Linked DNA regions of Bradyrhizobium diazoefficiens. The protein of the gene in region 1 interacts with the protein of each later gene in a pairwise test. Links are inferred from orthologs where the notes say so. Each region holds a gene or a part of one and is shown on either strand. Other genes may lie near its edges.

Region 1 (14,819 bases):
TTCGAAACCGCACGCGGCATGATGCCGGTCTATGAGATCGCGATGGACGGCGTGCTGATCGGCGGCGCCGACGCGAGCCGGCTGGCGCCGCAGGCGATCGTCGAGGGCACGCTTGAGGACGTCGGCGCTTGCCGCCTGCGCGTGGTCGAGCAGTCCAAGGCCGGCGCCCGCGCGCAATTCGTCGTCCCCAATGCCGAGCTGACCGAGAAGATCGAGGACAAGCTCTGGTCGATCCACGAAGAGAACACCGAGTTCGTCACCCGTGCGATGGAGGCGGGCAATGCGCTGACGAGGATCTTCGAGCAGGCGGTTGCGCGCGGCGAGGTCAAGATCGACGACCTCTTCGACACCGACTATGCCGAGATCGCCGGCACCAATCCGCAGCAATATCGCACCAGATATCTCGACTGGGCCGATCGTGCACTGCCGCCGTTCCAGGAGGCTTTTCTCGCCAAGGAGCCGCGCATGGCGTTCTGCGCCATGGTCGACCGCAACGGCTTTTTGCCGGTGCACAACAAGATCTATTCGCATCCGCAGCGGCCGGGCGACGTCGCCTGGAACACCGCCAACAGCCGCAACCGGCGAATCTTCAACGATCCGGCGGGGCTGGCCGCCGCGCACAACCTGCGCTCGTACCTGATCCAGAGCTATGCGCGCGACATGGGCAACGGCAATACGGTGATGATGCGGGAGATCGACGTCCCGATCCGCGTCCAGGGCCGGCACTGGGGTGGATTCCGCACCGCTTACAAACTGTAGTGCACGCGCCCTCGTGCACTCTTGGGCAAGACGCCGGGCGCGAATCATCCTCTAAGGTCGAAACTGGAATGGGAATGCCGCGGAGAGCCGATCGACGGCTCTGACTGGAGAAAGCCCGTACATGTCCCTTGCGCAACTTGCAGTCATGGATACCGGATCGAACCGGACCCTCGCCGAACGGCTGATCGACCAGCTTGCCGACCGCATCGGCGGCCTCGGCGTCGAGCTCGCCGACATTGCCGGCAACGTCCAGGAAGTCGCACACCGCGTCACGAACCAGTCGGATCGGTTCCACCACCTCCAGAAGACGGCCGAGACGATGGTCTCGGCCAACCATGCCATCGCCAATGCATCGCAGGCGGTGCAGACGACGACCTCAGCGGCGGTCGGCGAGATCGCGCAGTCGCGCAGCGCGGTCGATGCCGCGGTCAGCCACATCTCCGAGCTCGTCGCGGCCGTGGAGCGGATCGAGGCGCGCCTCAGCGCCGTCGGCTCCGCGCTGGCGCAAGTGGCAAAGGTGTCCGGTTCGATCGAGGCGATCGCGAAACAGACAAACCTGCTGGCGCTGAACGCCACCATCGAAGCGGCGCGCGCCGGCAATGCCGGCCGCGGCTTCGCGGTGGTCGCGAGCGAGGTGAAGAACCTCGCCGAGGCCACCCGCCAGGCCACGCACCAGATCGCCGACACCGTGCGCGATCTCGACGGCCAGATCGAAGGCCTGATCGGCGAGAGCAGCGACGCCTCGCAGCGCGCCAAGACCGCCGGCGAAGGCGCGCAAGCGATCTCCGGCATCATCTCCCGCGTCCAGCAGGGCTTTGCCTCGGTCGAGGCGGAGATCGGCAGCGTCACGCGCGCGGCGACCTCCAATCTCGGCCACTGCGACACCGTCATCAGCGAGCTCAACGAGCTTGCCAAGGGCGTCGACCTCTCCTCGCGCGATCTCAAGAACGCCGATCAGCGCGTGGCGAAACTGCTCGACACCTCCGAAGGCCTGATCGCGCTGATCGCCGATAGCGGCGTCGAGACGTCCGATGCGCCGCTGATCCGTGTCGTCATTGAGACGGCGAAGCGGATCTCGGCCGAGTTCGAAGCTGCGATCGATCGCGGCGAGATCACGCTCGACCAGCTCATGGACGAGAACTACCGCGAGATTCCCGGCACCGATCCGAAGCAATACCTCACCAGCTACGTCGAGTTCACTGACCGCGTGTTGCCCGCGATCCAGGACCCGATCCAGAAATCCGATCCGCGCATCGTGTTCTGCGTCGCCTGGGCCAGGGGCGGGTACCTGCCGACCCACAATCCGAACTACCGCCTGCCGCAGGGCAAGGACCCGGTCTGGAACAACGCCAATTGCCGCAACCGCCGCCTGTTCACCGACCGCGCGGTGAAGAAGGTCGCGGCCAACACAAAACCGTTCCTGCTGCAAACCTATCGCCGCGACATGGGCGGCGGACAGTTCGTGCTGATGAAAGATTTATCCTCGCCGATCGTGATCCGCGGCAAGCACTGGGGCGCCTTCCGGATGGGCTTTCGGCAGAGCTGAGGGCCGCTCCTGCGGCCCTTGAATCGAAAAGCTTGAAAACAACCCCATGCACAGTAGCCGGGACGTGCGCAATCAACGGCTTAGAGCGGGACGGATTTGAACCTGAAATGGACTGCGGCCGAAAGCGCCGCTCCTCCGGTTGAGAGCGAGTCGAATATCATCTCGCCAGACTTCGACACGTCTGCTGCATCAGTTGACCCGTCGGGCAAAACAGGGGCATACTACTAGTATTCCGAAGTGAGGGTATTCCCTCCTTCGACCCCCCGCGGGTCGGACGAGACAGTCGCGCTGCCAACCCAGGCGACATCGTCGCGCCCGAAGACATAAGCAACGTGCCGCCGCAGCCCTCGTCGATTTGCCGCCACCACGACCGCTCGCACCCTCGGACAAGGAAGGCCTTACGGCCGACGCACGCGGCAAAAAAGCGTTCGCCACCGCCTGCGCCAGCTGCCATGGCTGGAGCGGGAGCCCGGTCTCGCCGATGGCGACGCTGACCGGCACCTAGGCGGTCAACCATCCCGCCGCCACCAACGTCGCGCAGATCGAGATCTCGGGCGGCAAGCGGCATACGCCCGACAGCGCGCTGTCGATGCTGGCGTTCGGGAATGCGTATACCGACGACGAGATCGCAGCGGTGGCGAACTATGTCAGGGCGCGGTTCGGGACGAAGGGCTCGAAGCTGACGGCGAAGGACTTGGCGGAGTTGCGGGTGCAGACAGCGGAGTAGTGCTCTGCTCTTACCCTCGCTTGGAGGAGAGTTATCTCTGTGACTGCACATGATCATAGGTTTATAAGACGCTTTCCACACGGGGAAGGCGTCCCACCGGATGCCTTCCGGCAGTGGACCGAAAGTGGGTCCATCGAGGCGGCGCTGGCAGCTATGGCTAACAAGACGGATTTACCCCACTGGGGATCGAAGGGCGCGATCAATCGCGCCGGCGACGCGTTGCGTGCGGGGAAGCTAGGCCCGGGCCAGTCGGATATCCTGGAATCGTGGAGGATGTCCCATCGTGATGTGATCAACTCGTTTCAGTCACTCTTGCGAGCCAGAGCCAAGAACTTGGATGTGCAGGTGGCGCAGCGATTGAAGCGCCGCTCAACGATTATAGACAAGCTGTCCCGCCATGACGGAATGCAGCTTGCTCGCATGGATGACGTTGCTGGCTGCCGACTGATATTTCCAGATATCAAAGCGCTCCACGAATTTCGTTCCAAGCTCCATCACGCGAAAATCAAACACATTCGCAAAAACGAGAAAAGTAAGTACGACTACATAGAAAGCCCTTCGGATCGCGGCTACCGCGGCATCCATGACATCTACGAACATAAGTCCAAGTCTAAGAAGGGGAATCCGAAGTGCGACGGGCTCCTTATTGAGATTCAGTACCGCACCAATGTTCAGCATGCATGGGCAACCGCAGTCGAGGTTGTGACCGAGGTAACTGAGAACCAGCCGAAATTTGATCGTGGCGACAGGCGTTACATCGAACTGTTTCGCCTATCGAGTGAAATGTTGGCGAGAGCAATTGAAGGTATCCCACCACGCTTATTTCCCGATAAGAGCAATAAGGAGTTGTACGCAGAATTTGAGACATTAAATCGCGAAATCGGCGTTATGGACATGCTGGTAAACCTAGTCATTAACGATTGGGTCGGTGATCACATAGAAGCGGACCATATCATCTTACGCGCCTCCAAAAGGGAGGGATTCAAACTCTACCAATTTGATCTGGAATTGGAGGCATCGTCCCGGCTTCTCGAACTTGAGAAAGAATTTCCGGATGACAATATTGTTTTAGTGGGCGCCAGAAACGTCGAAGAAATGAAATCCGCATTCCGGAATTACTTCAACGACGTGCGAGATTTTCTGAACATGATGGTGCGAGCCTACGAGATACTTGATCCGGAGACACATGCCGCAAGGATGGCTGAATATGGTTTGCAAAAATGAACAATGGCAAGGCGACTAGCCTTGGCATTTGACGCAACGAGGATCTGATCTCGTATCTGTCGCTCGGCCATGCGCCCGGCCACGGCTCGGCCTCGGGTCCGATGGTGAAGCGGTCGACCACAGTTTTAGCCAGTTCGCGCCAGAGGACATCCGCTCCTCGTATTTGCGCAGCGTGCCGCCGCAGCCCTCGCCCGACCTGCCGGCGACGACAGCCCCGGTCGCGCCCGCCTCGCACAAGGACGGCGTGACGGCCGACGCGCGCGGCAAGAAAATGTTCGCCAGCGCCAGCTGCCACGGTTGGAGCGGCGAAAGCCCGGTGTCGCCGATGGCGACGCTCACGGGCATCTGGGTCGTCAACCACCCAGCCGCCACCAACGTCGCGCAGATCGTGATCTCGGGCACGAAGCGGCATACGCCAGATGGTGCGCTGTCGATGCCGGCGCTCGGCAAGGCGTATACGGACGACGAGATCGCGGCAGTGGCGAACTACGTCACGGCACGGTTCGGTGCGAAGGGCTCGAAGCTGACGGCGAAGGACGTGGCGGAGCTAAGGGAGCAGACGGCGGAGTGATCGCAAGGCTGCAGTTATCGCGTTGCCGTTGCCGCCCCAAAACGTCGCGGCTCGTCGCCCTTGTAGTGATCAGTGATAGTTGCGCGTCTCCGGGGGCGGGACTTCGCCGCTGGCCTGCTTCGCGGCGCTCAGCAGCTGCTTGGCAAGCATCGCATTGAGCATGTCCTCCAACTCGCTGACGTCGATCTTACCTTCTTTGTAATGCTCATCGGCCTTTTCAAGCGCGGCGTAGTAAGGCGCCTTATTGGCGGAAATCTGCTCCGGAATAGTTGGCGCGCCTGGCAAGAGGCTATCGAGTTTAGCGCTCATCACGACATAAGAAACGGTGCGCGCAGTGCGGCCATTGCCATCCGCAAACGGATGAATCCAGTTCAGCTTCCAGAGCACATAGGCGCCCAGGTGGTCGGCATTCCTTGTCCAATTGCTATTCACGTACTCGCACATATCCTGGATCTCGTCAGAGACGAATGCGGCCTCCGGCGGAACGTGCTTGCTCTTACCGATTGAGACCTTCGTATTGCGCCACGTTCCGGCCAGCGGATGGATGCCGTCAAGCGCGGCTTGGTGCAATTGCAAGATTAGGTTTGCGCGTAGCCGAAACGGCCGCTCCTTGTCCTTGACAAAGGACCGTATCATTTCGACCGCGAGATCGAACTGACGAATGCCGTTTTCGGCCTCGCGCAGTGCGATCTCGTTTGGGTCTTTCAGGAGTGAAGCGGTTTCGGCAACGCTGTGCCGATCATCGGTCACGGTGCGACTACTCGCCCTGATGCAGCTTCTTGTCGAGGCTAGCGATCATCTCGCGGGTGATCAACTCGTTCTCGATCTGGGTGTTGCCGTAGGCGAAGCTGCGGCGCTGCTCACCGAGCTCGGCCGGCGACATTTCAATTTGGCGAGCCCGCTCAATCAGTTCCTTAAGTTCATTGGTCATGAGCTTCTCCCCTTGCAAGGCAATCATAAGAATCGCCGAGCTTCCTGTAAAGTTCCTAATGTTACGTGAAGGTGCGAAGCGCTTGCGGTAGTCGACTCGCGCCAAGATGTCGATCCGAAACGGCCCCATCCAACGAAATTCGATCGTCCGAGAGCACCAGCCGCCAAGAACCGGGCCTCAAACCGCTTGAGGGCTTAGCCGCTGCCGTTCCGCACCTACCAGCAGGCACTAGGGACCGGTCTCCATGCCCGGTAATACCTCCTGGAGCCGTTGGCTGCTGGTTCGAGGGCCAGCAGCGCGATCAAAACTAGCATTATTATCGAGCTGGACCTGCCGTCCGTCCGGGCGAGGTTCTCCATCCATCGTCGAGGGCGCCGCCGGATGCAGGGCGGCGGGGCTCTTCTTCCCGATCTAAGGGGCTCGACAAGAAACTTTGCTCGCTATTGCATCGTCGTTCCGAGATCGCCGTGGTGCTCGCGATCATGGCACGGACGTCGCGATTGAGAAGACTAGTACCGGAATCGCACCGCTTGCCCAACCGCGGCAGCCTCGTGGCAGCCTTCGGCCTCGATCAGCAGCGAGATGGCGGCGAGGCGAACGCACCGAGCCAGCCTCTCCTACAGGGGGCGAGAGCGCACCGTTAGCGCCCGGCGAAAATTCAGCTCAACCAGAACTTCGGCGTCGCCGGCTCCAGCCGGCCGCCCACACGCACCGGCGCGATGCGCAGCGCGAGCCCGGTCGCGTCGTCCGTCTCCACTGCGACGCCACTGAGCGTCGCTGTGCCCGCGGCCGGCTCGAAGCGGCCGGACGGAATCCCCGAGGTGAACCTTCGCAGCGGCTCTTCCTTCTGCATACCGATGATGGAGTCGTAATCGCCGGTCATGCCGGCGTCGGTCATGTAGGCGGTGCCGCCGGACAGTATCTGGTGGTCGGCGGTCGGCACATGCGTATGCGTGCCGACGACGAGGCTGGCGCGGCCGTCGCAGAAGAAGCCGATGCCCTGCTTCTCGCTGGTCGCCTCGCAATGAAAATCGACGACGATGGCGTCGGCGGCAACGCCGAGCGGGCAGGCCCCTAACTCGCGCTCAAGCGCCGCGAAGGGATCGTCGAACGGGGTCATGAAGACGCGGCCGAGCGCGTTGACGACGAGCGCGTGCTTGCCGTTTTTGGTCTCGACCAAGGCAGCACCGCGGCCGGGCGTGCCGCGCGGATAGTTTGCGGGACGCACCAGGCGGTCGGCGCGCTCGATGAACACCAGGGCTTCGCGCTGGTCCCAGGAATGATTGCCGAGCGTCACCGCGTCGGCGCCGGCCTCGATGAACTCCTGGTAGATCGCTTCCGTGATGCCGAAGCCGCCGGCCGAATTCTCGCCATTGACGACGACGAAATCGAGCGACCAGTCCTTGACCATGCCGGGCAGATATTCGGCGATGGCCTCGCGCCCGCTACGGCCGACGACATCACCCACGAACAGAATGCGCAACTTCAGAACTCCGGAAATCGAACACGTCCGATTCCGTTAGCACATAATCCAGCGCCACGTCGTGGGATAGTGCCGGAACCGCCTCGATCTCCTGCGCCGCGAAAGCGAGCCCAATGCCGACGATGTGCTTGACCTTGCGCAGATGCGCGAAGGTGAAATCGTAATGCCCCGCGCCATAGCCGATGCGATGGCCGAGACGGTCGAACGCCGCAAGCGGCGTCAGCATGATGTCGGGAATGACTTCGGCGGCCGCCGGCGACGGCTCGGGGATGCCGAGCGGACCAAGCATCAGGCGATCGTTCGGATGAAAGATGCGGAAGATCAGCGCCTGGCCGCGCGCGGTGACGCAAGGCAGCGCCAGCTTCGCGCCCTCCTCCGCGAGGTTCTTCAGCAGCGGCATCGGATCGATCTCGCTGCGGATCGGCGCGTAGCCGGAGACGATGCTGCCGGGCAGAAGATCGAACGGCAGCCCGCGCTCGGCGAGCTCGGCGGCGGCGTCGGCGCGCTTCTTCTCGCTCAGCGCATCGCGCTTGGCGAGGGCTTTGGCGCGGAGCTCGGCTTTCGAATTGGACATGCGCGTTGGTCCCCCAAGGTCATCACCCGCGAAGGCGGGTGATCCAGTATTCCAGAGGCGGTCGTGTTTCACACAAAGGCCGCGGCGTACTGGATGCCCGGTCAAGCCGGGGCATGACACCTGTTGAACTGGCCGCAGTCGGTTTCAACAAGCACAAACCAAGTAGACAACAGTGCGAAGCCGCGGACGCCGTTGAAGCACTCGATCCCGGAGTTCCCTACGAAAGTAGGTGGGCACCATATGTCCGGGCCCACGGGCCCGGCCAGGGACAGTTCCCTAAAGGATCGATAAGGCCCCGGGGATATATGGCTCCTGACGCGCGTCGCAGCCTCGCTCGGGCAATGTAACAACGATACTGACGAACCGCCAGCCCGGGTGGCAGTTACTCACCTCTCCCGCTTGCGGGAGAGGTCGGCGCGCGAAGCGCGGCGGGTGAGGGTTCTTTCCTCTGGGGGATTGTCCCGTTGAGGAGACACCCTCTCCCCGACCCTCCCCCGCAAGCGGGGGAGGGAGAAAATTACCCGATCGCGATGCCGTTGCCGACGGTCCGGTTCAGGACCTGGGTCGATTTCTCGATACGCTCGGCCGCGGCATTCAGCGCATTCACCACCGCCGTCTGCGTCATCCGGGCGCGCTCGACGGCGGCATTGCGGAAATCCCTGAGCTCGGTCAATTCCTGCTCCAGGGTGCGGATGCGGTTGCCGGCGTCGACCAGTTCGTCGCAGACGGTCAGCGCCGCCATGACGGTGAGGCGCGCATCGCCGATCTCGCCGAATTTTCCACGCAGCGACTCGATCCGGGTCTCCAGGCTCTCGGCGAGCTTCAAGAGCCGCACCTCCTGGCCCTCCTCGCAGGCCATGCGGTATTGCCGGCCGTTGATGGTGACGTTGATGTGGCTCATCCGTCCTCTCCGGTATCGAGCACCGAGCGGATCGTGACGATCGCGGAATCCAGCCGGTCGGAGATCTCGCGATTGGTGCGCTCGAGCTTGCGCGCCTTCACCAGCGCGCCGTCGAGCTCATCGGCTAAACGCGAGCGGTCGGCGCCCAGTGCCTGAATGCGCGCAGCGAGCTCGTTCTCGTCGCGATCGGCATCGCGCCGCCGTTCCACCGCGCTTTCGAGCGCGTCGAGCGCCGCCGTCAGCCTGCGGGTCGCGATCTCGATCTCGACGGCGGACGACTCCGTCATGGCAGAGCTGTTGGACACGCGATCGTTCATGCAGTCAGCGGCGGAGCCTGTGGCCTTTACCTTGGGACCTGCCGTCCGGCAAAAGACTCGGTTCGGCAAACGGTTAGAAGCAGAAATTTACGTGGCAAGCTAGCCAAGCGCAACGCCGCCGCGAAACTATGCACCGATCAATCGGAAGCAGACCGCCTGCCGGTTCCGTGCAGGCACGATCGCGTCGGACAATCGGCCGTTGCTTTTCGGGCGCGTATTGGAGGCAACTTTTACGGCCAAACCGGCGTTTGATTGCCTTGGACTCCCGGAACCGAGGTGCTATCCCAGCCCGGACCTTCAGTGGCCCCCAGGCTCCTCCCACGCGGCTCGATCAGAGCCAAGCGCTTCATTTCAGACGGATTTCAGACATGACGCAAGTCGACCACACCCGTATGGCCAACGCGATCCGCGGCCTCTCGATGGACGCCGTCGAGAAGGCGAAATCGGGCCACCCCGGCCTGCCCATGGGTGCCGCCGACATGGCCACGGTGCTGTTCACGCAATTCCTGAAATTCGATGCCTCAGCGCCGGCCTGGCCCGATCGCGACCGCTTCGTGCTCTCGGCCGGCCACGGCTCGATGCTGCTCTATTCGCTGCTGTATCTCACCGGCAATTCCGAAATGACGCTGGACCAGATCAAGCAGTTCCGCCAGGTCGACTCGCTGACGCCGGGACACCCGGAGAACTTCCGCACCAAGGGCATCGAGACCACCACCGGCCCGCTCGGCCAGGGCATCTCGACCGCGGTCGGCATGGCGCTCGCCGAGAAGATGCTGGCCGCCGAGTTCGGCAAGAAGATCGTCGACCACCACACCTATGTGCTCGCCTCCGACGGCGACCTGATGGAAGGCGTGTCGCAGGAAGCGATCGCGATGGCCGGGCACTGGAAGCTCAACAAGATGATCGTGCTCTACGACGACAACGGCATCTCGATCGACGGTCCGACCTCGATCTCCGATTCCGTCGACCAGGTGAAGCGCTTCAAGGCGTGCGGCTGGGCTGCCGAGAAGATCGACGGCCACGACCAGGCTGCGATCGCCGCAGCGATCACGCGCGCGCAGAAGTCGAACAAGCCGACGCTGATCGCCTGCCGCACCACCATCGGCTTCGGCGCGCCGCACAAGGCCGGCACCGCGAAGGCGCATGGCGAGGCGCTCGGCGCCGACGAGCTCAAGGCGGCCAAGGAAAATCTCGGCATCGCGCTCGAGCCGTTCGCGGTGCCCGAGGATGTGCTCAAGGCCTGGCGCGCAGCCGGCAGCCGCGGCGCATCCGCACGGCAGGAATGGGAAGCACGGCTCAATGAGCTCGGCAGCCGCAAGCGCGCCGAGTTCGAGCGCCGCCTGCGCCATGAGCGTCCGGCCGCGCTCGCCAAAGCGGTGCGCGCCTACAAGAAGGAGCTCTTGGAAAAGCCGATGACGGCCGCGACACGCAAGTCGTCGGAGGCGGTGATCGAAGTCATTGCCGGCGCGATGCCGATGGAGTTTTTGGCGGGCTCAGCCGACCTCACCGGCTCCAACAACAACAAGGCGAAGTCGGCGACCGCCTTCTCCGCCAAGACGCCGAAGGGCCGCTTCATCCATTACGGCATCCGCGAGCATGGCATGTGCGCGGCGCTGAACGGCATCTTCCTGCACGGCGGCTTCGCCCCGAACGGCGCGACCTTCCTGGTGTTCACCGACTATGCGCGGCCCGCGATGCGCCTTGCCGCGCTGATGGGCGCCGGCGTCGTCTACGTGATGACGCATGACTCGATCGGCCTCGGCGAAGACGGTCCGACCCACCAGCCGGTCGAGCATCTCTCAGCGCTCCGCGCCATCCCCAACATGCGCGTGTTCCGCCCCTGCGATGCCATCGAGGTCGCCGAGTGCTGGGAGCTGGCGCTGAACCGCATCGACGGTCCGACCGTGCTGGCGCTGACGCGGCAGAACCTGCCGCAGCTCCGCACCAATGCGCCGAACGACAATCCCTGCGCGGCCGGCGCCTACGAGCTGGTTGCAGCCGAGGGCGAAGCCAAGGCGACGCTGTTCGCCTCCGGCTCCGAGGTCGAGATCGCGGTTGCCGCCCAGAAGCAGCTCGCCGAGCGCGGCATCGCGTCACGGGTGGTCTCGGTGCCCTCGCTCGAGCTGTTGTTAGCGCAACCAGAAGCCAAGCGCGCTGCCATCATCGGCAACGCGCCGGTGAAGGTCGCGATCGAGGCCGCGGTGCGCTGGGGCTGGGATGCCGTGATCGGCCAGGATGGTGAATTTGTCGGCATGCATTCCTTCGGCGAAAGCGGCCCGGCAAAGGACCTTTTCAAGCATTTCGGCATTACCGCCGAGGCTGCGGTTAACGCTGTGCTGAAGCGCGTTTCCTGAGAGTTGAGCTTGCCAAAAAAAAGGACTACGTAACTCCTCATATGATCAAGCACCGCCCGGCCGAACCGGGCGTCCGCCCTAAAGAACCCTCGCAGGCGCACCAAGGCGCGTTGTGCGGGGCGATAGGGTTATTGAAGACGTCATTGAACGGTCATAAGGAGACGAAACATGGCAGTCCGCGTCGGAATTAACGGTTTTGGTCGCATCGGCCGCAACGTGCTGCGCGCTATCGCCGAGTCCGGCCGCAAGGATATCGAGGTCGTCGGCATCAACGATCTCGGTCCGGTCGAGACCAACGCCCATCTGCTTCGTTATGACTCCGTCCATGGCCGCTTCCCCGGCACCGTCACGGTCGATGGCGACTCGATCAGCCTCGGCAACGGCAAGATCAAGGTGACCGCCGAGCGCGATCCCTCGAAGCTGCCCTGGAAGGATCTCGGCGTCGACATCGCGCTGGAATGCACCGGCATCTTCACCGCGAAGGAGAAGGCCTCCGCGCACCTGACCGCCGGCGCCAAGCGCGTGCTGGTCTCCGCGCCCGCCGACGGCGCCGACGCCACCATCGTCTACGGCGTCAACCACGACACGCTGACCCGGGATCACCTGGTCGTCTCCAACGGAAGCTGCACCACCAACTGCCTCGCGCCGGTCGCCAAGGTGCTGAACGACCTCGTCGGCATCGAGACCGGCTTCATGACGACGATCCACGCCTATACCGGCGACCAGCCGACGCTGGACACGCTGCACAAGGATCTCTACCGCGGCCGCGCGGCGGCGATGTCGATGATCCCGACCTCGACCGGCGCGGCCAAGGCGATCGGCCTCGTGCTGCCCGAGCTGAAGGGCAAGCTCGACGGCGTCGCGATCCGCGTGCCGACCCCGAACGTCTCGGTGGTCGACCTCAAGATCGTCGCCAAGCGCGCCACCGACGCCAAGGAAATCAACGCGGCGATGAAGCGCGCCAGCGAGCAGCAGCTCAAGGGCATTCTCGGCTACACCAATGCGCCGAACGTCTCGATCGACTTCAACCACGACCCGCACTCCTCGACCTTCCACGAGGACCAGACCAAGGTGCAGAACGGCACGCTGGTGCGCGTGATGTCCTGGTACGACAATGAGTGGGGTTTTTCGAACCGCATGGCGGACACCGCCGTCGCGATGGCGAAGGTGATCTAAGCGTTACTCTCGTGTCCCGGACGCGGCGCAGCGTGTCTTCACGGTGCGCCGCAGAGCCGGGACCCATGTCCCCCGCATAGGTCCCGGTTCTGCAGCGCACCGCTTCGCGGCTAGCGCAGCGTCCGGGACAAGAGAGCCAGAGATGACCAACAAATTCCGCACCCTCGACGACGTCGACGTGAAGGGCAAGCGCGTGCTGCTGCGCGTCGATCTCAACGTGCCCATGGAGAACGGGCGCGTCACCGACGCAACGCGGCTCGAGCGCGTTGCACCGACCATCACGGAGCTCTCCGACAAGGGGGCCAAGGTCATCCTGCTCGCGCATTTCGGCCGTCCCAAGGGACGCGACGCCAAGGACTCACTCAGGCCCGTGGCCGAGGCCTTGTCGAAGGTCGTGAAGAAGCCCGTCGCCTTCGCCGACGACTGCATCGGCGAGCCCGCGGCCAAAGCCGTGGCCGCGCTGAACGACGGCGACATTCTCTGTCTCGAAAACACCCGCTTCCACAAGGAAGAGGAAAAGAACGACCCCGCCTTCGTCGCGGAGCTGGCAAAGCTCGGCGACATCTGGGTCAATGACGCGTTCTCGGCGGCGCACCGCGCCCACGCCACGACCGAGGGTCTCGGCCACAAGCTGCCGGCCTATGCCGGCCGCACCATGCAGGCCGAGCTCGTCGCGCTGGAGAAGGCGCTGGGCTCGCCGACCAAGCCCGTCATCGCCATCATCGGCGGCGCCAAGGTCTCGACCAAGATCGACCTCTTGGAAAACCTCGTCAGCAAGGTCGACGCGCTCGTGATCGGCGGCGGCATGGCCAACACCTTCCTGCACGCCCAGGGCGTCGCGGTCGGCAAGTCGCTGGCCGAGAAGGATCTCGCTGCCACCGCGCTGCGCATCATGGAGAAGGCGGAAGCCGCCAACTGCGCCATCATCCTCCCCGTCGATGCCACCGTTGCCTATCATTTCGCCGCCAATGCGCCCTCGCATGCCTATGGGCTCGACGCGATCCCGGCCGACGGCATGATCCTCGACGTCGGCCCGCAATCGGTCGCGCGCGTGCACGCCGCGATCGACGATGCGGCGACGCTGGTCTGGAACGGACCGCTCGGCGCCTTCGAGATGCAGCCATTCGACCGCGGCACCGTCGCGGCCGCCAAGCACGCCGCCGAGCGCACCAAGGCGAAGAAGCTGATCTCGATCGCCGGCGGCGGCGACACGGTTGCCGCGCTCAACCAGGCCCATGTGGCCGGTGATTTCACCTATGTCTCGACCGCCGGAGGCGCGTTCCTTGAATGGATGGAGGGCAAGCCCCTGCCCGGCGTCGAAGTTCTGCGCACCAAGTAATCAGTAGGCAAGAAGCGGCCCCGTCGGCCTAAACGGAGAGAAAGACAGATGGCTCGGATCACGTTGCGTCAATTGCTCGACCATGCGGCTGAGAACGATTACGGCGTACCGGCCTTCAACATCAACAACATGGAGCAGGCGCTGGCGATCATGGACGCCGCCAACCAGGTCGATGCGCCCGTCATCATCCAGGCCTCGCGCGGCGCGCGCTCCTACGCCAACGACGTCATGCTCAAGCACATGATGGACGCGGTGACCGAGATCTATCCGCACATCCCGGTCTGCGTGCATCTCGACCACGGCAACGAGCCCGCGACCTGCATGACCGCGATCCAGGCCGGCTTCACCTCGGTGATGATGGACGGCTCGCTCAAAGCCGACGGCAAGACCCCCGGCGACTGGGGCTACAATGTCGGCGTGACCAAGACTGTGACCGACATGGCCCATCTCGGCGGCATCTCGGTCGAAGGCGAACTCGGCGTGCTCGGCTCGCTCGAGACCGGCATGGGCGACAAGGAAGACGGCCATGGCGCCGAGGGCAAGCTCAGCCACGACCAGCTCCTGACCAATCCCGACGAGGCCGTAAAATTCGTCCAGGAGACCAAGGTCGACGCGCTCGCGATCGCGATGGGGACGTCGCATGGTGCTTACAAATTCACCCGCAAGCCGGACGGCGACATCCTCGCCATGAACGTGATCGAGGAGATCCACCGCAAGCTGCCCAACACCCATCTCGTCATGCACGGCTCCTCCTCGGTGCCGCAGGAGCTGCAGGAGATCATCAACGCCAATGGCGGCAAGATGAAGCCGACCTGGGGCGTGCCTGTCGCCGAGATCCAGCGCGGCATCAAGAACGGCGTGCGCAAGATCAACATCGACACCGACAACCGCATGGCGATGACCGGCCAGATCCGCAA
Region 2 (14,623 bases), 2.5 Mb from region 1 along the record:
GCATGGCGCCCACTCCGGGCCCAACTGACGCCAATGCATCGACGACGGCACCGGCACCATCGGGCGGCACCGTCGCGCTCGGCCATACTGAATGCGACGTGGTGCGCGGCATCGGCGCGCCCTCGACCGTCAATCTATCGAGCGATGCTGCCGGCCGCCGCGTCGCCGTGGTCACGTGGGCCACCGGACCGCGTGCAGGCATCTACACCTTCACGTCCGGTCGCCTGTCCTCAATCGAGGGCAATCCCGAGCCGCAGGTCGTGCCGAAGGCGACCAAGCCGAAGCCGAAGAAGAAGGCGGCGTAGGTGTTTGGCTCGCGATCAAGTCGCGTCCCAACACCTAGCGCAGCACGATAATGATGCTGCGGTATTGAGCCGGAGCCACAGCTTGTGGTGCGATGGGGCTCGTCTCTTTCGCAGCAGCGCGCCCGACAATGCTCAGCCCTGACTGCTGTTTTTCTCGATGTGGCGCCAGAACGCCTCTGCGGCTTGGGCGAGGCGAAGCTTCGGCCGGAACACGTGGATTTCGATCGGCACGTACCATTCCGGCCCGCCTGCTGCGACGATCTCGCCTGAGGCGAGCGGAGCGCTGATCAAGCTTTCGGGCAGCCACGCCATGCCCCGGCCGGCCTGGACCATGGTCACCAGCAGCTTCGCCAAATGAGACGTGAAAGTCGTACGCAGATGAATGTCGCGCGGCGATTTCGCGCGCACGGCTTCAAGGATTCGGCCCATGCCGGACTCGGGACGGAAGCTCAGGAACGGGACCGGCGCGGCCTGGGTACCCGGGAGCTTGTAAAGCGGCTTGCGGCTCCGGGCTGATGCCGGCACCGATGCCGGAATGAGCCTGTCGTCGCCGACATGCAGCGAGCGAAAATGCGACGGCGCCAGCGCCGTCGCCGCCGCCGGGTGAAAATGGCAGAGCAGAAAATGTGCGTCGCCGGCCAGCAATATGCGTTCACAGGCTTCCATGTGATTGGCGACGAGCTGCACGTTCGGAACGAACGAGAGCTTGGTCTCGATGCCGCGCAGCCAATCAGGAAAGAAGGTCAGCGACAGCGCGTTGGTCGATGCGAATTTCAGCACGTCGGAGGCGCCGCGGGCCCGTTCCTGAGCGTCGAGCCGGCCGGCGGCGAGCCGGCGCAGGACGTCCTCGGCGATCTCGCGAAAGCCTTCCCCTGCGGGCGTGAGATTGACGCTATGTGTCGTGCGCTCCAGCAGCGGTGCGCCCGTCCAGACTTCGAGCGCCTGGATCCTGCGGCTCAGCGCCGGCTGCGAGCAATTGCGCTGTTCGGCCGCGCGCGAGAAGCTGCGCGTGGTCGCCACCGCGATGAAATCGTGCAGCCAATTAATCTCCATGACATCGCCTCCGGCCAGCTCCGCATCGCTTATGCATGCTCTGCATAACGATATCAGAACACGACATTGGATTTCCAGTGCCGCGGGCGGCACCTTGAGCAAAGAGTTCTCCCGGAGGAAAGCGCGATGGCCGCGCGCACGCTTTACGACAAGCTGGTCGACGCCCATGTCGTCCGCAATCTCGATGATCGCGGTCTCGTGCTGCTCTATGTCGACCGCACGGTGCTCAACGAATATACCAGTCCGCAAGCCTTCGCCGGCTTGCGCGCGGCCGGACGCAAGGTCTGGAATCCGAAGGCGGCGTTGATGGTGGTTGACCACGTCAATCCCACGTCCGCCCGGCGCACCCGCGCGATGCCCGATGGCGCGGCGGCACGGCAGGTCGACTATTTCGCCGAGAACGCCCGGGATTTCGGCATCGAATATTTCGACATCCTCGATCCGCGCCAGGGCATCGAGCATGTCGTCGCCCCCGAGCAGGGACTGGTCATGCCGGGCATGGTGATCGCGGCCGGCGACAGCCACAGCACGGCCTATGGAGCGTTCGGTGCACTCGGCTACGGTATCGGGACGTCCGACATCGAGCATTATCTCGCGACCTCGACGGTCCGCTATCGCCGGCTCAAGACGATGCGCGTGCAGTTGACCGGCCGTACGCCGCTCGGCCTCACCTCCAAGGACATCGTCATGGAGGTGATCCGGCGGATCGGTGCCGACGGCGCCGCCGGATACGCGGTGGAGTTCAGTGGTCCCATCGTCTCGGACATGAGCGTCGAGAGCCGGATCGTGATGTCGATCATGATCGTCGAGGCGGGCGCGCGTGGTGTCGTGATCGCGCCGGATCAGAAAGTGCTGGACTATCTGGAAGGCCGTCCGCGCTCGCCGAAGGGCGAGATGTGGGAGCGGGCGGCCAGGAGCTGGCTGGCACTGGCCTCGGATCCCGATGCCCGGTTCGACCGCGAGGTCACGCTCGACGTATCCGAGGCGGCACCCTTGGTGACCTGGGGCACGAGTCCCGACCAGGCGATCGCGGTCACCGACAGTGTGCCTGATCCCGTGGGTGGGCCCGATCGCAAGGCCGCGGCCACGCGCGCGCTGAGCTATATGGGCCTGACGCCGGGCACGCCCATTCAATCCATACCGATCGACTTCGCCTTCATCGGGTCCTGCACCAATTCGCGCATCGAAGACTTGCGCGATGCAGCCGCAATCTTTCGCGGCCGCAGCGTCGCGGCCGGCGTGCGCGCGATCGTCGTGCCCGGCTCCACCCAGGTCAGAGCGCAGGCCGAGGCGGAGGGGCTTGCAAAGGTGTTCATCGACGCCGGCGTGGAATGGCGCCAATCCGGCTGCTCGATGTGCCTTGCGATGAACGACGACGTGCTGAGGCCTGGAGAGCGCTGCGCCTCCTCGACCAACCGCAACTTCGAAGGCCGCCAGGGACCTGGCGCGCGCACGCATCTGATGAGCCCGGCGATGGTGGCGGCGGCAGCCGTCACCGGGCGCATCACCGACGTTCGCTCGATGCTGGGAGGGCTGCGCCAATGACGCCGTTCGATCAGGTCACGGGCGTGGCCGCGCCGATGATGGCGCCGAACGTCGACACCGACGTCATCATGCCGAAAATGTTCCTCAAGGGCGTGGACCGCAGCGGGCTCGGCGAGGGCGCTTTCAACCTGCTGCGCTTTAGCGGCGGCAAGCCCAATCCGGACTTCGTTCTGAACCAGGACGGCTATCGCGACGCCTGCTTTCTCGTGGTCGGCCCGAATTTCGGCTGCGGCTCGAGCCGCGAGCATGCGGTGTGGGGACTTCAGCAGCTCGGCATCCGCGCACTCATCGGCACCAGCTTTGCCGGCATCTTCAACGACAATTGCGCCAATAACGGTCTGTTGACGATCGCTCTCGAGGCCGGCGTCGTAGTCGGGCTCGCCGCCGTCGTGGCCGACCGCTCGCGCAACGACGTCACGATCGACCTTACGGCGCAGACGATCCAATTCGACCGCGGCCGCCGCGCGATCGTGTTCGACATCGAGCCGGCGAGGAAGGAAGCCTTTCTGACGGGCCGCGATTTCATCGCCTCTACGCTTGTCTTCGCCGACGATATCCGCGCCTTCGAGGCGCGGCATCGCACGGAGAATCCCTGGATCGTCTGACCTGCACGACCTCGCGCGCGGCGCTGATCGCCGCGCCACGAATAAATCAATGACAAACAGCGGAGGGACCCTTGGTAGACACGACATATCGCCCGGCTGAAGCGCCGGAGGCTGCTGCTCCGGTGAAGCTTGCCCGCCTCAAGATCGGTCCGTTGCCCGGCGGCATCTACCTCGCCGCCGCGCTCGTCTGTGCAGCGGCTGTCCATTTCGGCAAGCTGCCGAACGATGTGATCGGCGGTCTATTGGTCCTGATGCTGCTTGGCTTCCTGCTCGGCAAGCTCGGCCAGACCATACCGGTCCTGAAGCAGATCGGCGGCACGGCCATCCTCTGCCTGTTCGTGCCGTCGGCGCTGGTGAGCTACGGTCTGATGCCCGACGCAGCGCTGAAGGCGATCACGACCACGTTCCGCACGGCCAACTTCCAATATTTCTTCATTGCTTGCCTGGTCGCGGGCTCGATCCTGGGGATGCCCTATCGCGTCCTCGTTCAAGGCTTCATTCGCATGTTCGTCCCGCTCCTGGTCGGTACGATCGCGGCGGTCTCGGCGGGGATCGCCATGGGGCTGCTGTTCGGTCACAGCCCGAAGGACACGTTCTTCTTCGTCATCATTCCGATCCTTGGTGGCGGTCTTGCAGAAGGCGTCCTGCCGCTCTCGATCGCCTATGCGGAGATGTTGCAGCGGCCGCAGGCCGAGCTCGTTGCGCAGATGGTGCCGGCGGCTCTTCTCGGCAATGTCGTCGCGATCGTCAGCGCGGGCCTGCTGGCTCGGCTTGGTGAGAAGCGCGGCAATCTCAATGGGAGGGGGATGCTGGTCAGGACGGGAGACGATGACATTCTCGGCGAAGCGCGGCCGGACCAGCCGATCGATCTCGCTTTGCTCGGCGCGGGCATCGTCCTGTCGTCCACGCTGTTCGTGCTCGGAATGGTGCTGGCGCCGGTGACGGGGATTCCCGGTCCGATCATGATGATCATCGCGGCGGTGGCACTGAAGCTGGCCAGGATCCTGCCGGCCGAGATGGAGCTCGGCGCCTATCAAATCAACAAGTTCATGTCGACCAACCTGACCTTCGCCATCCTGGTCGCGATGGGAACGCTGCTGGTGTCGTGGCAGCAACTCGTCGCGTCCTTCAATCCCGGCTACATCATGATCTGCACGGCCGCCGTTCTGGCGATGATCGCGTCGGGATTCTTCGTCGGCAAGTGGCTGAACATGTATCCGGTCGAGGCGGCGATCGTGACCGCGTGCCACTCGGGCCTCGGCGGGACCGGTGATGTCGCCATTCTCGGCGCCGCCGATCGCATGGGCCTGATGGCATTCGCCCAGATCTCCACCCGCGTCGGCGGCGCGATCATGATCGTGATCGCGACGCTGTTGATGAAATCGATGTCTTGATAGAGGCCGCGCCTTCGTTCGCGACAAATATTCCAGGGAGACTCTCATGCGTGACTTCGAACAGGCCCAATCGCACGCCGATCCATCGAAGATCGGGCTGACGCGCCGCCATTTGATGTCGATGGCGCTGACAACGGGTGCCTTCGGTTCGGCAATGCTGGCACCCGAGGCTCTTGCTCAGGAGAATAATGCCGTGAACACGGACCAGATTCAAAAGCTGCTGCCAGGGTTTCGCCAGATGCGCCTCAAGACGAGTGGGGCCGAGATCAATACGCTCGTGAAAGGCGAGGGACCGCCGCTTCTGCTGCTGCACGGACACCCGCAGACAGTCGCGTGCTGGCACAAGGTGGCCCCCACGCTTGCAGAGCGATTCACCGTGGTGCTGGCTGATTTGCGCGGCTACGGCGACTCGAGCAAGCCCGAAGGCGGCAAGGACAGTATCGGATATTCCAAGCGCGAGATGGCGCGGGATCAGGTCGAGGTGATGCGCGCGCTCGGTTTTGACCGCTTCCAGGCGGTGGGCCACGATCGCGGCGGGCGCGTTCTCCATCGCCTCCTGCATGATCACCCGGATGCCGTTTCCAAGGCCGTTCTGCTGGACATCGCGCCGACCGCGACGATGTATGCCAAGGTGAACAAGGAGTTCGCCACGCGTTACATGTGGTGGTTCTTTCTCATTCAGCCGGCGCCGCTCCCGGAAACCTTGATCGGCAACAATCTCGAGTTCTACCTGCAGGCTCATATCAACAAGCAGAACAAGACGCCCGGCGCGATCGACCCGATTGCTTTCGAAGAGTACCGCCGCTGCTACACCCGCGAGACCCTGCATGCGGTGTGCGAGGACTATCGCGCCGCTGCCGGAATCGACCTGATCCACGATGAAGCCGATTCCGACAGCAAGATCGGTTGTCCGCTGCTGGTGCTGTGGGGCGCAAAGGGCGTCGTCGGATCGAGCTACGATGTACTCGATACATGGCGCGCCAAGGCCAACGACGTCCGAGGCGAAAGCCTGCCCTGCGGTCACTATCTGCCGGAAGAAGCGCCGGAACTATTGGTAGAGAAGCTCAACGCTTTTTTCACCTGATCGCAGAGCCGCGGTGGGCGCCGCCAGCCCTGCAAAGCCAATCTCGTTCAATCCTTAACTTGTCGGTATAAAAATACCTGTACTTTGCATGGGGTTGTTTCTCCAGTTTGCTGGTGCGGGGCTCACTGCCGAGGCGTTACCCCGCCGCCTCCTCAAACTGCGTGCTCGCCTCAAGCCATTGTTCCTCCGCGCGCGCCAGCGCGTCGGCGGCATTGGCGCGCGCCTTCGACAGCTGCGCGGCTTGCTTGGGATCGCGGGTGAAAATGTCGGGCAAAGCGAGGGCGGTGTCGATCTTGGCGATGATGTCGCTGACGCGGGCGATCTCGGCCTCGGCTTCGGCGATGCGCCTCCTCAGTGAGCCGCGATTGTCCGGCTTCGGGCGCTGCGGCTTCTCGCTCGCAGCGCTGCGCTCGCGCGGAGAGGCTTCCGCATTGCGCGCGGACAGTACCAGGCGGCGGTACTCGTCGAGATCGCCGTCATAATTGGTCACGGTGCGGTCGGCGACGATCCAGAGCCGGTCGGCGCAGGCCTCGATCAGATAGCGGTCGTGCGAGACCATGATCACCGCGCCGGGGAATTCGTTGATGGCCTCGGCCAGCGCGGCGCGGCTGTCGATGTCGAGATGGTTGGTCGGCTCGTCCAGGATGATCATGTTGGGGCCAAAGAAGGTGGCAAGTCCCAGCAGCAGCCGCGCCTTCTCGCCGCCCGAGAGTTTTCCCACTCTGGTGTCGGCGGCCTTGCCGGAGAAGCCGATCCCGCCGGCGCGTGCCCGCACTTTTGCCTCGGGCGCGTCGCCCATCAGCTTGCGGACGTGGTCGTAGGCCGAGGCGTCCTCGTTCAATTCGTCGAGCTGGTGCTGCGCGAAATAGGCGATCGACAGCTTGTCGGCGCGCGTCACCTTGCCGGAGAATGGCGCGAGCCGCCCGGCGAGCAGCTTGACCAAGGTCGACTTGCCGTTGCCGTTGGCACCAAGCAGCGCGATGCGGTCGTCATTGTCGATGCGGAGCGTCACGCGGCTCAGCACCGGGGTCGCCGGGTCGTAGCCGACAGAGGCGTTGTCTACCGCGATGATCGGCGGCGACAGAATTTTTTCAGGTGCGGGGAAGGTGATCTCGCGGACGTCTTCGGTGACCAGCGCCGTGATCGGCTTCAACCGCTCCAGCATTTTGACACGGGACTGTGCTTGCCGCGCTTTCGAAGCCTTGGCCTTGAAGCGGTCGACGAAGGCTTGCAGGCGGGCGCGTTCGGCTTCCTGGCGCTTGACGGCTTTCGCATCGAGCAGCTCGCGCGCGGCGCGCTGCTCCTCGAACGAGGAATAGCTGCCTTTGTAGAGCGTGAGCTTGCCGCGCTCCAGATGCAGGATCTGGTCGACCGAGCTTTCCAGCAGGTCGCGGTCGTGGCTGATCACGATCACCGTGCGCGGATAATGCGCGAGGTGGTCCTCCAGCCACAGCGTGCCTTCGAGGTCGAGATAGTTGGTGGGCTCGTCGAGCAGCAAGAGGTCAGGGGCGGCGAACAGCGTCGCAGCGAGCGCAACCCGCATGCGCCAGCCGCCGGAGAATTCCGCGCAGGGACGAAGCTGATCGGCGGCGGAGAAGCCGAGACCGGAGAGGATCGCGGCGGCACGTGCGGGCGCCGAATGTGCGTCGATGTCGACGAGCCGGGTCTGAATCTCCGCGATGCGGTGCGGGTCGGTCGCGCATTCGGCCTCGCGCAGCAGCGCGTCGCGCTCGAGATCGGCCTTGAGCACGACCGCGATCAGGCTTTCCGGGCCGTTCGGTGCTTCCTGCGCGAGACTGCCGACACGCCAGCGCGGCGGCAGCGTCACCGAGCCGTGCTCGGCCGCGAACTCGCCACGGATCACCTTGAACAGGGTCGACTTGCCGGTGCCGTTGCGTCCGACCATGCCGACGCGCGATCCGGGCGTGATCTGCACGGAACTCTGGTCAATCAGAAGGCGTCCGGCGAGGCGGATGGAGAGGTCGGTGATGGCAAGCATGCGGCCTTGTCACCGCAAGGCGCCTCGAACGCAACCCGTTTTTCGGTGAGGGCTACGCTTCGCGAATCACATCAGTGCGGATCGCGCTCGCGCCGCCTCAGCTCATCGAGGAGCTGCTCGAGATGCGTCGGCAGCCGAGGGTCGGGGCGGATGCTCTGCTGCAGCCGTTCGCCCACGGCGTCGCAAATCGAGCGGCTGGTGCGCCGGTCGATGTGTTCGCTGTCATTGGCAAAAGGCCCAGCCATTGCGCGGTTCCGTGTGCTCCAGGTAACGACACGGTACCAAGTCATTGCCGCCAAAATAGTTTCGCCGACCGCGGGGCATTCCCGGTATTCTCGTCAAAATTGCATGAACTCGCGCAGTATCGGCGCAGATACAAAGCCCCCGGCGCAGGGGGGAACGCCGGGGCTTCGCTTAGAAGGTACCCTGGGGGAAGGTACCTCGAGAAAGGTGCTGTCGGGCTCAGTAGCAGCGGTTGATCAGCCGCCAGCGCGGTCCCCATGGGGTCGGGACCAGCCGGCGCACATAGCAGCCGCCATAGCCGTAGGCGACGACCGGGGCGCCGACATAGAAGCGCGGTCCACCCCAGCCCCAGCCGTGATGCCAGCCGCCACCGTGCCAGCCCCAGCCGCCATGCCAGTGAGCGGAGGCGGAGGTCGGTGCCAGCGCGGCACCCAGCGCAACCGCGGTGACGGCGGCAAGCGAAAGTTTCCTCAACATGGTGATCTCCTCAAAACTGCCGGCGCGGGGCTATCGCGCCGATGAAAAGGCCGCCGAAACGGTCTGCCCGATGATCGGGCTTTGGTTTCGATAGGCCCAACGTTACGCCTGTGAAGCTGAACCGAACCCTGACGGGGGTTTCAGATTGGGTTCATCTGGGTGAAATTGTTGTAATTCATGTTGGAATAGGAGGCCGGGCGCCTGTGGCGAAGCGCCTGTGGGGGCGCCTTGGGGGTCGCTTGCCGTCCGGCGAAGGCGCCGATATAAGCCCGGCAACTCCGAACCACCGCTTTCTTCTCAAGGACAAGATTATGGCCATCGAACGCACGTTCTCGATCATCAAGCCCGACGCCACCGCGCGTAACCTGACCGGCGCCGTCAACGCCGTGATCGAGAAGGCGGGCCTGCGCATCGTCGCGCAGAAGCGCATCCGCATGACCAAGGAACAGGCCGAGACCTTCTACGCCGTGCACAAGGCGCGCCCGTTCTTCGGCGAACTGGTCGAGTTCATGACCTCGGGCCCGGTGGTCGTCCAGGTGCTGGAAGGCGAGAACGCCGTCGCCAAGTATCGCGACGTGATGGGCGCGACCGATCCGTCCAAGGCGGCCGACGGCACCATCCGCAAGCTCTACGCAAAGTCGATCGGCGAGAACTCGGCGCACGGCTCGGATGCGCCGGAGACCGCCGCGATCGAGATCGCGCAGTTCTTCTCGGGCAACGAGATCGTCGGCTGATCCGTCAGCCAGCCTAAAGCGCGATGAAGGTCATCGCGCTTTAGGCTATTGTTTGAGCATTCGGAAAACCGCTTCGCACTTTTCCGGATCATGCTTTAAGTCGACGGGGAAGGACTGATTGTGAACTGGCTCTGGCAGATCTTCGATCCCGCTACGATCGGGGCATTCTTCACCCAGTTCCGCAACGAGATGTCCGAACCGACCTTCTGGATTGCGCTCGGCAAGATCATCTGGATCAACATCCTGCTCTCCGGCGACAACGCGCTGGTGATTGCGCTCGCCTGCCGCGGCCTCACGCCGCGGCACCGGCTCTGGGGCATGACCCTCGGCGCCGGCGCGGCCGTGCTGCTGCGGATCATCTTCACCGGCATCGTCGCGAGCCTGATGGAGCTGCCGTATCTCAAGCTCGTCGGCGGTCTCGCGCTGATCGTGATTGCGGCAAAACTCTTGGTGCCCGAAAACGAGGACGAGGAGGGCGTCGAGTCCGCCTCGCATCTGTGGCAGGCGGTGCAGATCGTCGTCGTCGCCGACATCGTCATGAGCCTGGATAACGTCATTGCGGTCGCGGCTGCCGCCAATGGCAGCGTGCCGCTGCTGATCCTCGGCCTTGCCATCAGCGTGCCGCTGATCGTCGCCGGTGCGGCGCTGATCATGGCGCTGTTGGCAAAGCTGCCGGTGCTGGTCTGGGCCGGTGCGGCGCTGCTCGGCTGGATCGCGGGCGAGGTGATCGCGACCGACCCAGGCGTCGCGCCGAAGCTGCACACCCTGTTGGACGGCCCGCTGGGCGCCTCGCTGGACAGCATGCTCGCCAGCTTGCATATCCCGCCGCAATTCGCCCATGGCGGGGCAGGCGGCGAATATTTCTGCGCAGCGCTCGGCGTCGTCGTCGTGCTGGTCGTCGGCTCGATCTGGCGCCGGCGCAGTCTCGGCCAGGCCGCACTCGAATCCTCCGAGCGCCACGCCAAGGCGTCGGCGGAATAGTTCTCTAATCTACCGCCGCACGATCGAGCCGTTGCGGCCGATCAGGCGGGCGAGCTGGCGGAAGCGGCTGCCGACGCGGTCGGCGACGATGTCGCCGAGCCGGTGCTCGAACACCAGCATCAGATTGCGGTCCTGGCTGCGGAAATGGGTGGCCGGCAGCACGCCCGGACGCGCGGCCGAGATCAGATGCGCGACGCGGAACGCCGCGCCGAGCAGGCGGGCGCGATCGAGCTGGGCTGGCGTCAGCAGCTCCTGCGTGGTGGCCGGCGGCTGGTTTTCTTCGCTTAAGCCCGCATAGCGATAGAACACGGACAGGCCGACGAAGGCGCGTTCGGTGTGGGTGATCGCGCCGAAATTGGCGTTGACGACGAGGCTCAGCGTCTGCTCGCCGCGATGATCCGGGTGCACGCGCCAGCCGATGTCGGAGAGCAGGCAGGCGGTGTGGCGAAGGCGGCGATCCTCCGGCGTCTCACGCAGCTTCACCACGCGCGCCAGGCGGTCGGTCCAGGCAATCAGCTCGCGGGCGTGTCTGGCCGAGCGCGACAGCAGCTGGTTCAGCTCCTCGGCGGCGCAGATCAGTCCGTCCTTGTTGCGCTCGGACTCCGTCAGCTTCTCGTGCAGCAGGCCTTCGCGCACGCCGAAGGTCGAGAACACGATGGTCTTTGGCTTTGCCACGCGGATGATGTGCTCGAGCACCAGCGCTGCATAGGTGAGGAGCGGGCGGCGGGCATCGGCGACGACCTCGATGTCGGCGAGCGTGTTGCTGGCGGCAAGACGGCGCAGCCGGCGAGAAAAGTCGAGCGCCTCGGCGGCCGGAATCGAATAGCCGTGCATCACCTGGAGCGGATAGCCGCTCTGGATGATGTGGATGCGCGCGAGCGCGCGCCAGGTGCCGCCGACGGCGTAGAAGGTGCGGCCGCGGCCCGCGGCGAGCAGCTCGACCTCGTCGATCTCCTCGCGCACGATGCGGTCGGCGCGCTTGATCGATTTGTGCGCGAGGTCCTGGAGCGCGAGGCCGCCGAGCGGCAGCGTCACGCCGCTACGCACTCTGTTCTTGCGCACGTCGATCAGTTCGAGCGAGCCGCCGCCGAGATCGCCGACGATGCCGTCGGGATGATGGATGCCGGAGATCACGCCGAGCGCCGACAGCCGCGCCTCGCGCGGGCCGGACAGGATCTCGATCTTCACCGCGCAGATCCGCTCGGCCTTGGCGATGAAGTCCGGGCCGTTGGAGGCGTCGCGGCAGGCCGCGGTCGCGATCGCGAACACGCGGCCGACCTGCATCACGCGGCACAGCGCACGGAATCGCTTCAGCGACGTCAGCGCCTTGTCGACCGCGTCAGGCGCGAGCAGGCCCGTGCTCTGCACCTCGCGCCCGAGGCCGCACAGCGTCTTCTCGTTGAAGATCGGAATGAGGCTTCGCGTCAGTCCTTCATAGACGACGAGACGGACCGAGTTGGAGCCGATGTCGATGACCGCGACGCTCGAGCCGCGCTTGCGCGGCCGCTTCACGTCGACGGTCCCGGATCAGGATTGATGACGTTCATTACGGCGCGTGAGGCGGCGCGGCGAGGATTCCTTGAGCGACTTTCCACGGCCAGACAGACTCGGATTTGTCATGAAGTAGTTGTGCACGTTGAAAGGCTCCTCGCCCTTCGCGGCCTTCATACGCGTTGAGGACCCGTCCGGCAACAATTGCCAGCTCTGCTCATTGTCCTTCAGATTCGCGACCATGATCTGTTCGAGAACCTGCTGATGCACCGTGGGATTTTGCAGCGGACACAGCACCTCGACGCGGCGGTCGAGGTTGCGCGGCATCATGTCGGCCGAGGAGATATACACAGCCGCTTTCGCGCTCGGCAGGCCCTGACCCATGCCGAAGCAGTAGATTCGGCCGTGTTCCAGGAAGCGTCCGATGATCGACTTGACCCGGATATTCTCCGACAGACCGGGGATGCCGGGCCTGAGGCAACAGATGCCGCGCACCACGAGCTCGACCTGCACGCCGGCTTGCGAGGCTTCATAGAGCGCGTCGATGATGTCGGGATCGACCAGCGCATTCATCTTCATCCAGACCGCACCGGGACGGCCGTGCTGCGCATGCGCAGTCTCGCCCTGGATGTGCTCGATGATGCGCTTGCGCAAGGTCAGCGGCGACACCGCCATCTTCTCCAGATCGCTCGGCGCGGCATAGCCGGTGATGAAGTTGAATACGCGCGCGGCGTCGCGGCCGATGGTCGGATCGGAGGTGAAATAGGAGAGGTCGGTGTAGATGCGTGCGGTGACCGGATGGTAATTGCCGGTGCCGGTGTGGACGTAAGTGGTGAGACTGCCGCCCTCGCGGCGCACCACCATCGAGAGCTTTGCGTGCGTCTTCAATTCGAGGAAGCCGTAGACCACCTGCACGCCAGCGCGCTCGAGGTCGCGCGCCCAGCGGATGTTGGCTTCCTCGTCGAAGCGCGCCTTCAACTCGATCAGGGCGGTGACGGACTTGCCGGCTTCGGCAGCCTCCGCGAGCGCGCGCACGATCGGCGAGTTGTTGGAGGTGCGATAGAGCGTCTGCTTGATCGCGACGACATCAGGGTCGCGCGCGGCCTGCTGCAGGAACTGCACGACCACGTCGAAGGATTCGTAAGGATGATGGACGATGAGGTCCTTCTGGCGGATCGCGGCGAAGATGTCGCCGCCGTGCTCGCGCACGCGCTCGGGATGGCGCGGCACGTAGGGGGTGAATTCGAGGTCGGGCCGGTCGAGGCGGGTGAGTTGCGAGAGCTCGTTCATGGCGAGCACGCCGTCGACCAGGAACACCTCGTCATCGGCCGCCGACAGCGCGTGCTGCACGAAGCTGCGCAGCTCCTCCGGCATCTTGCCGTCGATCTCGAGCCGGATCACCGATCCGCGGCGGCGGCGCTTCAGCGCGGTCTCGAACAGGCGGACGAGGTCTTCGGCCTCTTCCTCGATTTCGAGCTCGGAGTCGCGGATGATGCGGAAGGCGCCCTGGCCGTGCAGATTGTAGCCGGGGAACAGGCGGTTGATGAACAGGCCGGTGGCCTGCTCCAGCGAGATTAGCCGCACCTTGCCCTCGGCGGGCAGGCGGATGAAGCGGTCGATCTTGCCGGGCATGCGGATCAGCGCGTTCATCTGCTTGCCGTCGGCCTCCCGCGTCAGCTGGAGCGCCATGGTGAAGCCGAGGCTCGGAATGAACGGGAAGGGATGGGCCGGGTCGATCGCGAGCGGCGTCAGCAGCGGGAACACGTTGTTGAGAAAGTAGTCCTCGATCCAGGTCCGCTCCGCCTTGGTGACGTCCTTGCCGTCGACCAGGACGATGCCGACATCGGCCAGTGTGGCGCGCAGATCGCGCCAGATCGCCTGCTGGTCAGAGGCGAGCTGGGAGACGGTGCGGTTGATCAGCGCGAGCTGCTCAGACGGCGTCAGGCCGTCAGGCGCACGTTCGGCAATGCCCTCGCGCACCTGGGCCTTGATGCCGGCGACGCGGACCATGAAGAACTCGTCCAGGTTATTCGCCGATATCGACAGGAATCGCACCCGCTCCAGCACGGGATGGCTGGGATTGACCGATTCCTCGAGAACGCGGCGATTGAAATGCAGCCAGGACAGCTCGCGATTGATGAACCGCTCGGGGCTTGAGGCGATCGCCGGCAGGCCTTCGGCCTCGGGAGCTTTTTCTTTAGTTTCAACGGCTTGCGCTGATTCCATGAGAAGTCGATCCATCCAGTTCGCCCCACTTTGCGACTTATGCGCAAAAACCGGCGGGAGCATGTGTTAGTGCGATGACGTTTCGATGACATTGATGTTCCGCCGCCCGCCGCGTCAAGCGGCCCTGGTCGGAGCGGGCACCTCAGGCATCCCGGAGCAGCTCCGCGGCCAGCGCCCTCGTGACGGGACGGCCGAGCCGGAGGGCCTCGCTGTCGAGCAACTCCACCGCCTGCCGGGCGGCGGCCGAAGACCGCTCCAGGCGGGTGGCGAGGTAGCTGACCACGCTCTCGTCCACCGTGAGCTGGCGGTCGGCGCAGAACTTGACGATCAGGCCGCGGAACAGCTGGTCGTCGGGGGGCAGCAGCTGGACCACGGGCACGGCGCGCAGGCGCGAGCGCAGGTCGCGCAGCTCGATCTCGAGCGATGCCGGCACCTCGCGTCCGGAGAAGAGGACGTAGGCGCCGTCCTCGCGGGCAAGGTTCATGA

Evidence for each region.
Region 2: the proteins of JJB99_RS32945 (region 1) and ndk interact in binary tests that used the Escherichia coli proteins (3 or more experiments, as listed by UniProt). The link is inferred for Bradyrhizobium diazoefficiens from one-to-one orthologs.

The regions. Positions count from the first base shown.
Region 1 is NZ_CP067100.1:6,989,645-7,004,463, forward strand. What follows is about bases 6,018-8,935. They hold JJB99_RS32945 (5-formyltetrahydrofolate cyclo-ligase), read right to left. Parts: upstream 7,816-8,935; coding sequence 7,219-7,815; downstream 6,018-7,218. Other genes in these bases: JJB99_RS32940 (TIGR00282 family metallophosphoesterase), read right to left, coding at 6,417-7,241; JJB99_RS32955 (cell division protein ZapA), read right to left, coding at 8,333-8,716; JJB99_RS32960 (DUF4164 domain-containing protein), read right to left, coding at 8,713-8,935. Outside these bases: JJB99_RS32905 (methyl-accepting chemotaxis protein), read left to right, coding at 1-759; JJB99_RS32910 (methyl-accepting chemotaxis protein), read left to right, coding at 881-2,305; JJB99_RS37070 (c-type cytochrome), read left to right, coding at 2,661-2,810; JJB99_RS37075 (c-type cytochrome), read left to right, coding at 2,895-3,032; JJB99_RS32920 (RelA/SpoT domain-containing protein), read left to right, coding at 3,438-4,256; JJB99_RS32930 (Fic family protein), read right to left, coding at 4,897-5,577; JJB99_RS32935 (hypothetical protein), read right to left, coding at 5,585-5,758; more of JJB99_RS32960, read right to left, coding at 8,936-9,033; tkt (transketolase), read left to right, coding at 9,402-11,387; gap (type I glyceraldehyde-3-phosphate dehydrogenase), read left to right, coding at 11,556-12,563; JJB99_RS32975 (phosphoglycerate kinase), read left to right, coding at 12,706-13,902; fba (class II fructose-bisphosphate aldolase), read left to right, coding at 13,951-14,819. UniProt on the Escherichia coli protein: Involved in the removal of 5-formyltetrahydrofolate.
Region 2 is NZ_CP067100.1:4,526,446-4,541,068, reverse strand. The notes cover bases 8,006-10,727. They hold ndk (nucleoside-diphosphate kinase), read left to right. Parts: upstream 8,006-9,016; coding sequence 9,017-9,439; downstream 9,440-10,727. Other genes in these bases: ppx (exopolyphosphatase), read right to left, coding at 10,430-10,727; JJB99_RS21620 (TerC family protein), read left to right, coding at 9,560-10,420; JJB99_RS21630 (sulfur globule protein precursor), read right to left, coding at 8,448-8,705; JJB99_RS21635 (hypothetical protein), read right to left, coding at 8,057-8,230. Also shown: JJB99_RS21670 (hypothetical protein), read left to right, coding at 1-305; JJB99_RS21665 (LysR family transcriptional regulator), read right to left, coding at 438-1,358; leuC (3-isopropylmalate dehydratase large subunit), read left to right, coding at 1,485-2,903; leuD (3-isopropylmalate dehydratase small subunit), read left to right, coding at 2,900-3,508; JJB99_RS21650 (2-hydroxycarboxylate transporter family protein), read left to right, coding at 3,580-4,902; JJB99_RS21645 (alpha/beta fold hydrolase), read left to right, coding at 5,141-5,986; JJB99_RS21640 (ABC-F family ATP-binding cassette domain-containing protein), read right to left, coding at 6,123-7,985; more of ppx, read right to left, coding at 10,728-11,932; JJB99_RS21610 (RNA degradosome polyphosphate kinase), read right to left, coding at 11,948-14,137; JJB99_RS21605 (DnaA ATPase domain-containing protein), read right to left, coding at 14,280-14,623. UniProt on the Escherichia coli protein: Major role in the synthesis of nucleoside triphosphates other than ATP. The ATP gamma phosphate is transferred to the NDP beta phosphate via a ping-pong mechanism, using a phosphorylated active-site intermediate.